DNA from 4 places in the Exiguobacterium sp. s168 genome. Region 2 is predicted to be linked to each of the others. Evidence: riboswitches for the same ligand, from Rfam matches in the RefSeq annotation. Region 2 holds a riboswitch; each other region holds the start of a gene.
What was found. A riboswitch is a leader RNA that binds a small molecule or an ion and turns the genes downstream of it on or off. The one in region 2 is predicted to bind S-adenosylmethionine.
Positions count from the first base shown of each region.

Region 1: it holds a riboswitch for S-adenosylmethionine, as region 2 does, so the genes downstream of both, metK (methionine adenosyltransferase) here and KNQ15_RS08260 (amino acid permease) in region 2, are expected to answer to the same signal.
Region 3: it holds a riboswitch for S-adenosylmethionine, as region 2 does, so the genes downstream of both, KNQ15_RS09400 (2,3-diketo-5-methylthiopentyl-1-phosphate enolase) here and KNQ15_RS08260 (amino acid permease) in region 2, are expected to answer to the same signal.
Region 4: it holds a riboswitch for S-adenosylmethionine, as region 2 does, so the genes downstream of both, msrA (peptide-methionine (S)-S-oxide reductase MsrA) here and KNQ15_RS08260 (amino acid permease) in region 2, are expected to answer to the same signal.

Region 1 is NZ_JACSNE010000002.1:256,206-259,351, reverse strand. Features, by position in the region: gene pckA (phosphoenolpyruvate carboxykinase (ATP)) at 1-861, opposite strand, end outside; SAM riboswitch class I at 1,096-1,222, shown strand; gene metK (methionine adenosyltransferase) at 1,351-2,559, shown strand; gene KNQ15_RS02680 (GNAT family N-acetyltransferase) at 2,698-3,146, shown strand, end outside.
Region 2 is NZ_JACSNE010000011.1:152-3,297, reverse strand. Features, by position in the region: gene KNQ15_RS08260 (amino acid permease) at 1-1,266, opposite strand, end outside; SAM riboswitch class I at 1,344-1,445, opposite strand; gene KNQ15_RS08255 (polysaccharide pyruvyl transferase family protein) at 1,555-3,021, opposite strand.
Region 3 is NZ_JACSNE010000013.1:53,119-56,264, forward strand. Features, by position in the region: gene KNQ15_RS09395 (2-hydroxy-3-keto-5-methylthiopentenyl-1-phosphate phosphatase) at 1-583, opposite strand, end outside; gene KNQ15_RS09400 (2,3-diketo-5-methylthiopentyl-1-phosphate enolase) at 580-1,770, opposite strand; SAM riboswitch class I at 1,841-1,942, opposite strand; SAM riboswitch class I at 2,148-2,251, shown strand; gene mtnK (S-methyl-5-thioribose kinase) at 2,331-3,146, shown strand, end outside.
Region 4 is NZ_JACSNE010000013.1:32,500-35,645, reverse strand. Features, by position in the region: gene KNQ15_RS09290 (putative quinol monooxygenase) at 1-161, opposite strand, end outside; gene KNQ15_RS09285 (M20 metallopeptidase family protein) at 239-1,417, shown strand; SAM riboswitch class I at 1,480-1,583, shown strand; gene msrA (peptide-methionine (S)-S-oxide reductase MsrA) at 1,679-2,209, shown strand; gene KNQ15_RS09275 (winged helix-turn-helix domain-containing protein) at 2,440-3,036, shown strand; gene KNQ15_RS09270 (MFS transporter) at 3,051-3,146, shown strand, end outside.

The DNA.
Region 1 (3,146 bases), on a different contig from region 2:
GAAGCGGATTGCGTCAAAAATCTGTGGTTCTTTTTCACGTGACAGGTTAACCGTCTTCGCATAACATCCTCCTTCGATGTTGAAGACACCATCGTGTGACCAACCATGTTCGTCGTCACCAATCAATTGGCGGCTATCATCAGCGGAAAGGGTGGTCTTACCAGTCCCAGATAGACCGAAGAACAAGGCAACGTCACCTTCGTGTCCGACGTTTGCCGAACAGTGCATTGAAAGAACGTTTTCTTGTGGCAAGAGGTAGTTCATGACGGAAAATATTGATTTTTTGATTTCGCCCGCATACTCCGTTCCACCAATCAAGACGATTCGGTGTTCGAACGACATGGCGATGAACGTCTCAGAGTTCGTTCCGTCAACGGCAGGATCTGCCTTGAAATGTGGTGCGTAGACGACCGTGAACGGTTCAAAGGCAGCCACTTCAGGATATTCGCGTAAAAAGAGTTGTTTGGCAAAGAGATTATGCCAAGCGTATTGTGTGAGCACACGGACCGGAAGGGTGAAGTGCGTATCTGCACCTGCTGCAGCTTCTGTGTAGTAGAGATGATCGGCTTCGTTCATGTAACGAAGAACCTTCTGCAACAATTGTTCAAATTTGTCTCCATCCATTGGTTGGTTAACGTGACCCCAATCAATGTGAGACTCGCAGGAAGAATCACGGACGATGAACTTATCTTTTGGTGAACGACCTGTAAATTTCCCCGTTTCTACAGATAATGCGCCGTTCTCAGCAAGGACACCTTCTTCGTTTCGAATCGCATGTTCGACAAGTTCAGCAACAGATAGTTGTTTGAACACATGCTCTTTCTTGAGTAGTTCTTCGATATTCAGGACCGTCATCGGCATCCTGACCCCACCTTTCCCCTACGTTGGTTTTGGCTCATCGCATTTAGTATGACACATTTATTATATATGACATACTAAAGGGAGAGCAATCATTTTCTGGTGCTGATTTCTATTTATCTGGAAACGCTTTCAGCATTAACAGTTTAACATCTCTTTCAAAAAGTTTCGACTAGAATTTGAAACCTTGCTTGACAGAGTAGTTACAACTTTATATCATGTAATTCGTAACGGATACTCTTATTCTGAGCAGGTGGAGGGAACAAGGCCCGAAGAAACCCGGCAACCGTCCTACATTAATTCACATATTAATGAGGGAAAAGGTGCTCTCCTGAAGCGAAGTAAACACTTCGAACGATAAGAGGGTAAAGGAAGAACGCACAACCTTTCCCTGACCATTTTTTGGACTTGGAAAGGTTTTTTTCATTTTACCGTCCCACTCAACTAGGGGAAATGAGTACACCGTCAAATTCTTTTTTGGGAGGGTCATACATGACAAACCTTAATCGCCGACTTTTCACGTCGGAGTCAGTCACTGAAGGTCATCCAGATAAAATCTGTGACCAAATTTCGGATTCAATTCTTGATGCAATCCTCGCAGCGGATCCAAACGCACGTGTTGCGGCAGAAACTTCTGTTACAACAGGTCTCGTTCTCGTTGCAGGTGAGATCACGACATCAACTTACGTCGACATTCCAAAAGTCGTTCGTGAAACGATTCGTGAAATCGGTTATACACGCGCGAAATACGGTTTCGACGCGGACACGTGTGCTGTATTGACATCAATCGATGAGCAATCAGCAGACATCGCTCTTGGTGTCGACCAAGCGCTTGAAGCACGTGAAGGTAGCATGTCTGATGCAGAAATCGATGCTATCGGTGCAGGAGACCAAGGTCTCATGTTCGGTTACGCAACGAAAGAAACACCAGAACTCATGCCACTTCCAATCTCGCTTTCACACCGTCTCGCACGCCGTTTGGCAGAAGTGCGTAAAAACGGTCAACTCGACTACCTTCGTCCGGACGGAAAAACACAAGTCACGGTCGAATACAACGAGAACAACGAGCCGGTTCGTGTCGATACAATCGTCATCTCGACACAACACGCAGAAGAAGTCACGCTTGAGCAAATCCAAGCTGACTTGAAAGAACACGTCATCACACCGGTCATCCCGGCTGAATACATCGACGCAGCAACGAAATTCTTCATCAACCCAACTGGTCGTTTCGTTATCGGCGGACCACAAGGAGATGCTGGATTGACTGGTCGTAAGATCATCGTTGATACGTATGGTGGATACGCACGCCACGGCGGTGGAGCATTCTCAGGTAAAGATCCAACGAAAGTCGACCGTTCAGCTGCATACGCAGCACGTTACGTCGCGAAGAACCTCGTTGCTGCAGGTCTTGCAGACAAAGCAGAAGTTCAACTCGCGTACGCAATCGGTGTCGCGCACCCAGTATCAATCGCGGTTGACACATTCGGCACAGGAAAACTTCCTGAAGCGCAACTCGTCGAATTGGTTGCTGAAAACTTCGATCTTCGTCCGGCTGGAATCATCAACATGCTTGATCTCCGTCGTCCGATCTATCGTCAAACAGCTGCATACGGTCACTTCGGTCGTACAGATGTTGAGCTTCCATGGGAGCAAACAGATAAAGCAGCAGTTCTTGAAGAACAAGCAAAACGTTTCGCATAATCAAAAAGTCCGAGAACCCTACGCGGGTTTTCGGACTTTTTTTGTTTACGGGGAACTTTGCAGGAAACGAATGTTTTTTCTAGAAGAGGGTAAAAGTACATGAGTCGATTCGTATGAATACAAAGGGGGGTTCCGATTATGGAAATACGCGAAGCTATTCCAGCTGATGCAGGACGTATTCATGACATTGCCGTCACATCTTGGTTGGATACGTATGCAGAAATCTATTCCGAACGTTCAAAAGCGCATTTCGTGCAGGAGGCGTATCCGCAAGAAGAAGTCGTTCGTGCGATCCGGACGGCGGAAGAAGCACGGGGAGAGTATTTTTATGTCGGAATCATCGACGAGGAAATCGTCGGTTTCATTCATGCTGTTGATGTTGAGGGAACGTGGGAGATCGTTCGTCTGTACGTCTTACCGAAATATCAGCAAAATGGTATCGGGCGACGTCTGATCCGTGAACTCGAACGACAAGGTGCCGTCCCACTCGAAGTCTACGTGGAAGCACGTAACTATAAAGCACGTCAGTTCTTGACCTCATTTGGTTTTGAAGAACTGAGTGAGATGACGGAAGAAGTCTTTGGGCA
Region 2 (3,146 bases):
ACCAATCAGGGAAATCAAACAAACGACGAAAGCAACGATCGGGACGAATGGAAAGAGTGGTGTGCGATAGACCAATTCGTCGACCGTATGCCCTTCGCGGAGAAATTGTTTCCGGAAGCGATACTGGGCAACGCTGATACTCATCCAAACGACGACGACAGCGAGACCGGAAATCGAGACGAGCGCAATATAGACACTTCCTGCTGCATAGATGCTAGACAGCAAGGCAAGTCCTCCGCCAAGCATGCTGAACAATACGGCTCGTAGTGGCACCCCATTTGGCGTCACCTGGGCGAAGAAGCGTGGAATCATGCGTTCGTTCGCAAGCGACCAGAGCATCCGAGAGGCGGCGTAAAGTCCAGAGTTCGCTGCCGACAAGATCGCTGTCAAAATGACGAAGTTCATCACGTCTGCTGCGTAAGGAATTCCGATTCGTTCAAACACGGCGACGAACGGACTTTCGAGTACGCCTTTCCCTTCCGTTGGCAACAAGACGGCTAACACGATGATCGTACCGACGAAAAAGAGAACCAGTCGTAAAATCGTCGTCCGGATCGCAAGCGGAATCGTCCGTTTCGGATCGACTGCTTCACCTGCTGCTACACCGATCAGTTCCGTTCCCGAGTAAGCAAAGTTCACGGCAAGCATCGTCATGAAGATGACGAAAGCGCCATTTGGGAACAACCCGCCTTCGGTTAACGAAGAAAAGAATGGAGCCGGACTACCATCTTGCAGTGGAATGAAGCCGACGATGGCTCCCGCACCAAGTAAAATGAAAGCAATGATCGTCACGACCTTAATCGCTGAAAACCAAAACTCGACTTCAGCGAACACGCGGACCTTCAAGACGTTGATACCAAGGATCATCGCAGCGAATAAGGCGCTGAACACCCACACCGGAATCGACGGGAACCAACGTTGCATCAAAATACCTGCTGCCGTGAATTCTGAACCAAGGGCGACCGTCCACGTCAGCCAGTAGAGCCAGGCGACTGTGTAACCGGTACCGGGTCCGATGTAATTCGTTGCGTATTTATGAAATGAACCGGTTTCCGGCATGTGCACGGCGAGTTCACCGAGACTTAACATAACTAAGTAGACGACGACTGCCCCAATCAAATACGACAAAATCGTCCCGACCCGTCCTGCTTGTTCTAACGTATAACCTGTACTTAAAAACAATCCTGTTCCAATGACACCACCTAACGACAGCATAATCAGATGACGTGATTCCATCTTGCGTCGAAAAGCCCCACTCGTTTTCATGAATTCGTTTCCTCCTCATTCCACCTATTTCAAACAAAAAACGCATCCTCACGGATGCGTAGGTCGACAATTCGGAAATCTTATCGATCGGGTGCAGCACCCGCAGGAATTAGCACAGTATCTTTCGACCTGTTGCTGAGGTTTCATAGGGCCAGTCCCTCCACCTCTCTGGATAAGTATGTAATTGTTCCTAACCCTATCAAGTCTTTTTCGAATTGTCAACACAATTCAGAATACTTCTATCCAAAAAACATTCCGCATCGTATCGATCCGGAATGTTTGGAGGTCTTATTTTTTAGCGAATAAATCCGCTGTTTTCAAGGCTGCACGAACCGCTTTCCGGTTCAATGTCCCTTGCAGATGTTTCATTTTCTTCGTTTGGGCAGCCAGTTGCGCTTTGAGCGCCGCAATCTCTTGATCCTTTTGAGCCGTTCCTGTTTGTTTCTGCAATGCTTTGATTTTCTTATCTTTTTCAGCTAATTGTGCTTTTGTTTGTTTTTGCGCATCCGCAATCTTCTTCTCTTGTTCCGGGAAGAACCGTTCGAAACGGGCGACTGCTTCTTCAAGACTTACGCCAGAAATCGGTTGGACTGGTGGGAGCAACTCAGTTTGCGCCATTTGACGGTCAAACGGTACATTCTCAGGATAGTTCGTCTCTTGATAGATATGCTCAAGATCATTCACGTTCAAGAAGTCAACGAAGTTGTCGAAGTTACGCGCTTGAACACGTGCTGGACTTTGGAAGTCAGCGTTGGCTACGATGTCGGATAATTGTGTATCCGCTTTGATGTCGTTCGCCCAAATGTGCGTCAATTGATGGTATTCCGTCAATTCGCGCATCCGTGCATCTTTTGGAATGAGGATACTCGGCGTACCCGCAAGCGTCGCTGTGATGTTTCCGTGCAAGCGCGCACCAAAACTAAGGTCTGCTTGTCCGATGAAATCGAACCATGTCTGTGCGTTCAAGAAGAAACGGACCCGATCATTCATATAAGCAGGATCCGACATCTTCACCGGATAGTTCGTCACTGAAAGATCTGCGATCGGGTGCGTTCCTGTGTACGTTAACTTCAGTTCCTTCATCCACTGGGGAATGAAGTAATGATTCGGGTATTCTTCCATTCCGCGTGTAATGAAATCAAGGACGTTTTGTGGAGCCAAACGTGACGAGTTGACCGTAATCATCGACTCAGGTGTGATGTTCGTTTCACGGATGTGCAAGTCGCGACCAAACGCGTACATCGAAGGACATCCAATGACACGATGATCGATCCCTTCGCGGAAACCAAGACGTGTTAAGTATTTCGATGTGATCTCTCCGCGAAGACCAAGCATGCTTGAGCGCTCGAGAACGGCACTGACGAATGCTTTAACATCTTCATCGAATGGGAATCCACCATCTAAGTCTGGTTCAAACGGTGCACGTAATCCTACACCGATGACGACGACTGGAATCTTTAATTTTTTGATGAGACGTGTATATTTCCGTAACGTCGGTACGAATTCTTTTCGGAATGCGTCCGCTAACGGAATGACATAAAGATCAAAGTTGGCATTGATTTCGTCTGCCCGTTCTTCGTCGTAATAGTAATAGTCAGGTGTAATCGTCGTACCTTCTGTCATCAACGTACGAAAGATACTGTATTGATAGATAAGATTTCCAACGTTTCCTCCAATGGAATTATGTTTCATCAAATAAGGAGCATCGAACTGTTCGAATGGTGTCATACCTGCACGAATAATAATACGTTTCATAATAGATAAACTTCCCCTCTCGTCTGCTTCATTCGTCCTCGCAAGAAAAAAAAAAACGGAAAAATATATTATCAGTTTTTTTCAATCTCATTAAGAATAGATGAATTTTATTTCGGAAGTCAACG
Region 3 (3,146 bases), on a different contig from region 2:
TTTCTTCACACAACGTGATCAGATAATCACGGGCATAGACACGATCTGCTTGTTTCGCGAGTTCGAAGTCCGTCACCGAGTCGCCGATGACGATGATGATGTCACCGTCTTTACGCAATGTCCGGGCAACGGATGTTTTACAACAGCCGCACCCGTTCGTGCAATGGGCATCGCAGGCGTTTGGCCAATCGATATGGACGAATGGACCACTGAAATCGGCGACGTTACAGTAAATCTGTTCTTGTTCAAGGAATGGCGCTAAGATTGGTTCGACGAAAAAGTCCATTCCACCGCTGACGATCGAAAAATCGATTCCTTGACGACGACTGTACTGAAGTAACTCCGAAAATCCGTCGCGAATAACGGCGCGCTCCAATAAAAAGTCAAGATAAGACGTTTTCCCATCAGATGACAGAAGTGCGAACATTTGCCCGACGCCACTCTGAATCGATAGCGTCCGGTCGAGTACGCCGCGTTTCAACGGTTCGAAGTCACTCGCTGGCGCAAATGCCTGCATGAGTGCGATGATGTTATCCTGCGTCGTCACCGTACCGTCGAAGTCACAAAGAATCCGTACGGTCATGACTTGATCCCCCAAGCGTCGAGGGCGATCCGTAATTCTTCATGACGCGATGCTGCCGCCGATAGGGATTCATTTGCGAGTGCCGCATCGAGTGCCTGACGGAAAGCAATGACACCAGCCGCAGCACCTTGCGGATGACCATGTACGCCGCCGCCGGCGTTGATGACGGAATCGATACCGAAGTCCCGTACGAGTTGAGCGACGAGTCCAGGATGAATACCAGCTGAAGGAACCGGGAAGATCGATTTCGTCTGACCGAGACGGGTCGCTTCGACCGCGATGCCACGAGCGACATCCTTTGGCAAAGCGACATTGCCGTAAGGAGACGGGAATAGCGTCAAGTCTGCTCCAGCAGCACGCGGTAATGTGCCGAGTAAGACAGGAGCTGCGACTCCGTGATTCGGGCTAGCGATCAACGCACCGCTATATGCTGGATGATTGAAGATCGGAACGTTGATTTCCGGATCACTCGCCAGTTCGCGTAAGACGTCGAGTCCGTATGTGAAGGTATTCAGCAAGAATGCGGTCGCTCCAGCATCAATCAATCGCTTGGCTTGATCCTTGAGCGTAAAGACGGGACCACTGAGTGTGATCGCATATAACGCACGTTTACCGGTCCGGTGGAAGTGAGCATCGATGACCTCACGTCCGATTCGTGCCCGGTCAATCGTCGGTGTCAACGGATTGTCGTATAGGATCTCATCGTCTTTGACGAGGTCAATCCCACCAGCGAGTTGTCCTTCGAGTTGATCACGAAGGAACGATAAATCCCGTCCGATGACTCCTTTGAAGATGCTCATTAATAATGGGCGATCTTCGACACCGATCAAGGAGCGGACCCCTTCGATCCCGAATTTCGCACCTGGAAAGTCCGACGTAAATGTATCGGGTAATAGCAATTCCGTTAGTTTGATTTCACCGTCGAGTGAGAGTTTCCCGAAGACGGTCGTCAGAATCGCAGAAAAGTCGCGCGACACGTTATGTTCCGGATAACGAATCGTGATATATCCTTTGCCATCGCGCTCTTCGGTATGTACGACTTCCCCTTTGAACGAGGCGAGTTGTTGTTGTTCGAGATGATTCAGTTCCGTCCAAGAACCGACTGTCAGACCAAGCGCGAGTTGTTCAGCGCGTTGCTCGAGTCGATCACGGGCAGTCAATTGATAAGTAGCAGTGATATAAGCCATGTCTTTCCTCCTTCAACAAAAAAATGGTCTCTCGTCAGTGACAAGAGACCATGAATAATTCGAACGTGGACTCTTATCTGTCAGCTTAGTAGCTGCAAGAATTAGCACCGTGCCAAAAGGTCGGTTGCTGCGACATCGTAGGGCTTGTCCCTCCGTCTGCTCTTGATAAGAATTGGATGAAATTGTGAAATCTAATTGCAATTTTTACATGAGAATCGTCACTTGTCAAATTATTTTTAGAAAATTTATTTTTTTGAAAATACTCTTTCTATATATGGCATGAAAACGATATCGATTTCTGCTTGATTTCGATTTGACAGCGAGGAAGTCGATTGCGTAAGATTCAAATCAATATCACACACGACAACTACATACGACTCTTATCGCGAGTTGGCAGAGGGAATTGGCCCGATGACGCCGCAGCAACCGACCACTAGGCACGGTGCTACATCCAACAGACGTTTCGTCTGAGAGATAAGAGGACGCAGTGACTTTCCTGCGCCTCTTTTCGATGACGAAAAGAGGCGCTTTTTCGTGTATTACATTAGGGGGAAACTGAGATGACATACAAAGCATTCACAGAACAGGACGCGATTGAACGGGTCCGCTCATTAGGACTGATCGGCGACGGAGCCGTCGAAGCAGAAGAGATTGGCGATGGGAATCTTAACCTCGTCTTCCGAATTCGAGAAGGTGAACATCGATTGATTCTAAAACAAGCACTCCCGTACGCAAAAGTCGTCGGTGAGAGCTGGCCATTATCGCTCGAGCGGGCGTGGATTGAGCAATCCGCACTCCGTGAATTCGCCCGGCATGCCGTGCCGTTCGTACCACGTGTTTTTCATGCTAGTCACGAAGAGGCGTATACGGTCATGGAAGATCTTTCACATCTGACGATCGTTCGGACTGGACTGCTCGCGGGTGAACAGTATCCGTTGCTTGCGGAACATATCGGTTCTTATCTCGCTCGGACTTTATTCCATACATCGGACTTTGCGCTTGGTCCGGTTGAAAAGAAACGTGTTGCTCGAACGTACTACAATCCAGATTTGTGCGATATCACAGAAAAACTGATCTTCACAGATCCGTTTCATGACGCGGAGACGAACGAGATTGAAGCCGGACTGGAGGAAGAAGTGGCACGTCTTTGGGCAGACGATGAGTTAAAACGCGAAGTCGCAAAACTCGAAGCACTCTTCATCACGAAAGGGGATGCGTTGCTACACGGCGATCTACATACAGGAAGCATCTTCGCTTCGGCGACGGAAACGAAAGTCATCGATCCAGAATTCGCCTTCTATGGTCCATTCGGATTCGATGTCGGGCAATTCATCGCCCATCTTTTCTTCGCGGCATATCCAGATTACCCTACACGA
Region 4 (3,146 bases), on a different contig from region 2:
AGCATGAATTGATGCTCATCCTCGATCGATTGATGTAAGGAATAACGTAAGCACCCTTCTTCTTTTTGTGAGGCATGATAGACCGTTTGTAGAATCGGGAAGACTTGATCCGCAAGTCCTGCTTTGATTGTAAGTACAGCGTTGACGACGATTTCTCCCATGTTTCATTATCCCCTTTCGTGATTACCTGTATCTGTACCCATTTTCACGAAAAGACACACGTCAAAGGAGCCTGAAGATGCAAACTCAACTTTTTGAAGCACTTGAACAATTCGAACCCACGATGATCGCGTTACGTCGTGATTTTCATCGACATCCGGAACTCTCTTTCCAGGAAGTCCGCACACCAGAACGAATTGCAAACTTTTATGCGGAGCAGGGCATCCCTCACGAAACAGCCGTCGGAGGTCGTGGTGTCGTCGCGACGATCGAAGGCAAACAACCTGGTCCGACGATTGCTGTTCGTGCAGATTTTGATGCCTTACCGCTTCAAGAAGAGACGACACTCGCTTTCCGGTCGATTCACCCTGGTGTCATGCATGCATGTGGACACGATGGGCATACGGCGATGGTGATGGCCCTTGCTGCTACACTCTATCCATTACGGGATCAATTGCAAGGAACGATTCGAATCATCCACCAGCATGGTGAAGAGGTCTTTCCCGGTGGCGCGATCCAAATGATTGAAGCCGGGGTCCTCGAAGGCGTCGATGCGATCTTCGCGACACATCTCGAAAATGATTTACCGGTCGGTACGATCGGTTTTCGAGAAGGACATACATTATGCGCGATCGATGAATTCGAAATCATCGTTCACGGTCAAGGCGGGCATGCCCAGGCACCGCACAAAACAAAAGATGCGCTTGTCGCCGGTGCACAACTGGTCTGTAACCTCCAACACCTTGTCAGTCGACGGGTCGATCCGTTCGAACCCGCTGTCCTTGCGATCGGGTCCTTCCATGCGGGAACGGCTCCGAACATCGTCACAGGTGAAGCACGCATCGTCGGGGAGATTCGGACGTTCAACGAGACACTACGACATCAGCTCCGACAAGAAGTCGACCTTATCGCCAAAACAACGTGTGCCGGCATCGGTGCCACCTATTCGATTGACTTCACGACGGGTTACCCGGCGCTTTGGAATCATCCGGACGAGACAAAACTCGTTCAGGAAGCCGCTTCTTTCTTACCGGAAGCATCTGTCCGGTCACTCACACCGATGATGGCGGCGGATGACTTCGCACATTACTTAACGCACGTACCGGGTAGTTATTTCTTCACCGGCTCCGGATATACGGACGGTCGCGTCAATCATCCACAACATCATCCGCAGTACGAGATCAACGAACAGGCGTTGTTGGTTGGTGCGAAAACACTCGGAGCGACCGTTTTACGTGCCTTGAAACCTAAGGATTGACTTTTTTTCTTTGTGAATGGTATCATCACAACAATGATAACGAATGACATCAACTTCATATACCCTTATCAAGAGTGGACCGAGAGATCTGGATCGATGACGTCCCAGCAACCTGCGCATAGCAAGGTGCTACGACCAGCAAAGCGAAAGCTTTGGTTGATAAAAAGCGGCGACTCCTTTTGCAACCAAGCGAAGGAGTCGTTTTCGTTTTTCTCGCTGTCAGACATACAATGGGAATTTCCCACGGAGAGGAAGATACGGATGGAAAAAGCAACATTTGCAGGTGGATGTTTTTGGTGTATGGTGACACCGTTTGAAGAATTACCAGGAATCGAGGGAATCGTATCAGGTTACATGGGTGGACACGTCGATCACCCGACATACGAGCAAGTTAAAACAGGAACGACAGGACATCTCGAAGTCGTTCAAATCACGTTTGATCCGAGTCTGTTCCCGTACGAGCGTCTGCTCGAACTCTACTGGCCACAAACGGATCCGACGGATGCAGACGGTCAGTTCCAAGATCGCGGCACGCAGTACGCACCAGCAATCTTCTATCATACGGATGCTCAGCATGAAGCAGCGATCGCTTCTCGTGACACTCTTGCTGCAAGCAATCGTTTCAAACAACCGATCGTGACGCGGATCGATGCCGCTTCTGAATTTTATCCAGCGGAAGAGTACCATCAAGACTTCCATAAGAAAAATCCAGAACATTATAAAAAAGATCGTGCTGCTTCTGGTCGCGATGCTTTCATCGAGCAAGAATGGAAAGATACGACGACGGTCTAATCACCTCGAACCATATACAGTAGCTGAGACTGATTTCAAGCATCTCGTTCTTCCCCTACTTTCCAGTAGAAAGTGGAGGATGACCGAGATGTCATTGGAGTCAATTTTTTGTATGTAAACCAACTGCTTTGTCCTTTGCGTCACCCTTGCATAAATTTGTAATCGTTTACAAATGAAGTTTTTTGTTTTACGGTTAATAAAAATTAACCGGTTAAAAAGGAGATGATTGGATGGAACAAAAAGCGATTCATATACTGAACAGCTATGAACAATTGAAGGTGATCAGTGATCCATTACGAACAAAAATTCTTATGTTTCTCGTCGAAAAACCGCATACGGTGCATCAGTTAGCCCACTTGCTGACGTTATCCCGCGCGAAGGTCCTTTATCATGTACGGGAACTTGAAAAGCATGACTTAATTCGCCTCGTCCGGACAGAAGAACAGGGCGGCAACTTGTTGAAATATTACCAAGCGATTGCCCGAGGATACATTCCTGCTGATCACCTTCTGAACTTCGTCGAGACAAAAGAGGCGACTCGGCAGTCGTATCTTGAGGTACTCGACCGGGCAAAGACACGCGTCCTTACGGCTCCGACAGCTGCTTTTGCTCCCGTATCTTCGAACGTCGAGGACTGGATGAGCTTATCGCTTCAAAAGGAACTAACGATGTCTGAAGCCGACTTTCAACGGTTTGCTACAAAATATCGTGCTTTATTAGACGAGTTCACACAGTCTCCACCTGACGAAAAAGATCAAAAGCACTTTTACATCATGACGACTGCTTTAGCAATTGATGAACCACTGTTTGAGAATGACGAGGTTTAAATCGGAGGTGCCCCATGCTACCTGTTGAAATGGATATGCAACACTCGCTGTTTAAAAATCGATCCTTTTTATTTTTATGGGGGTCCGGTATGTGCTCTGCCCTTTCGTTA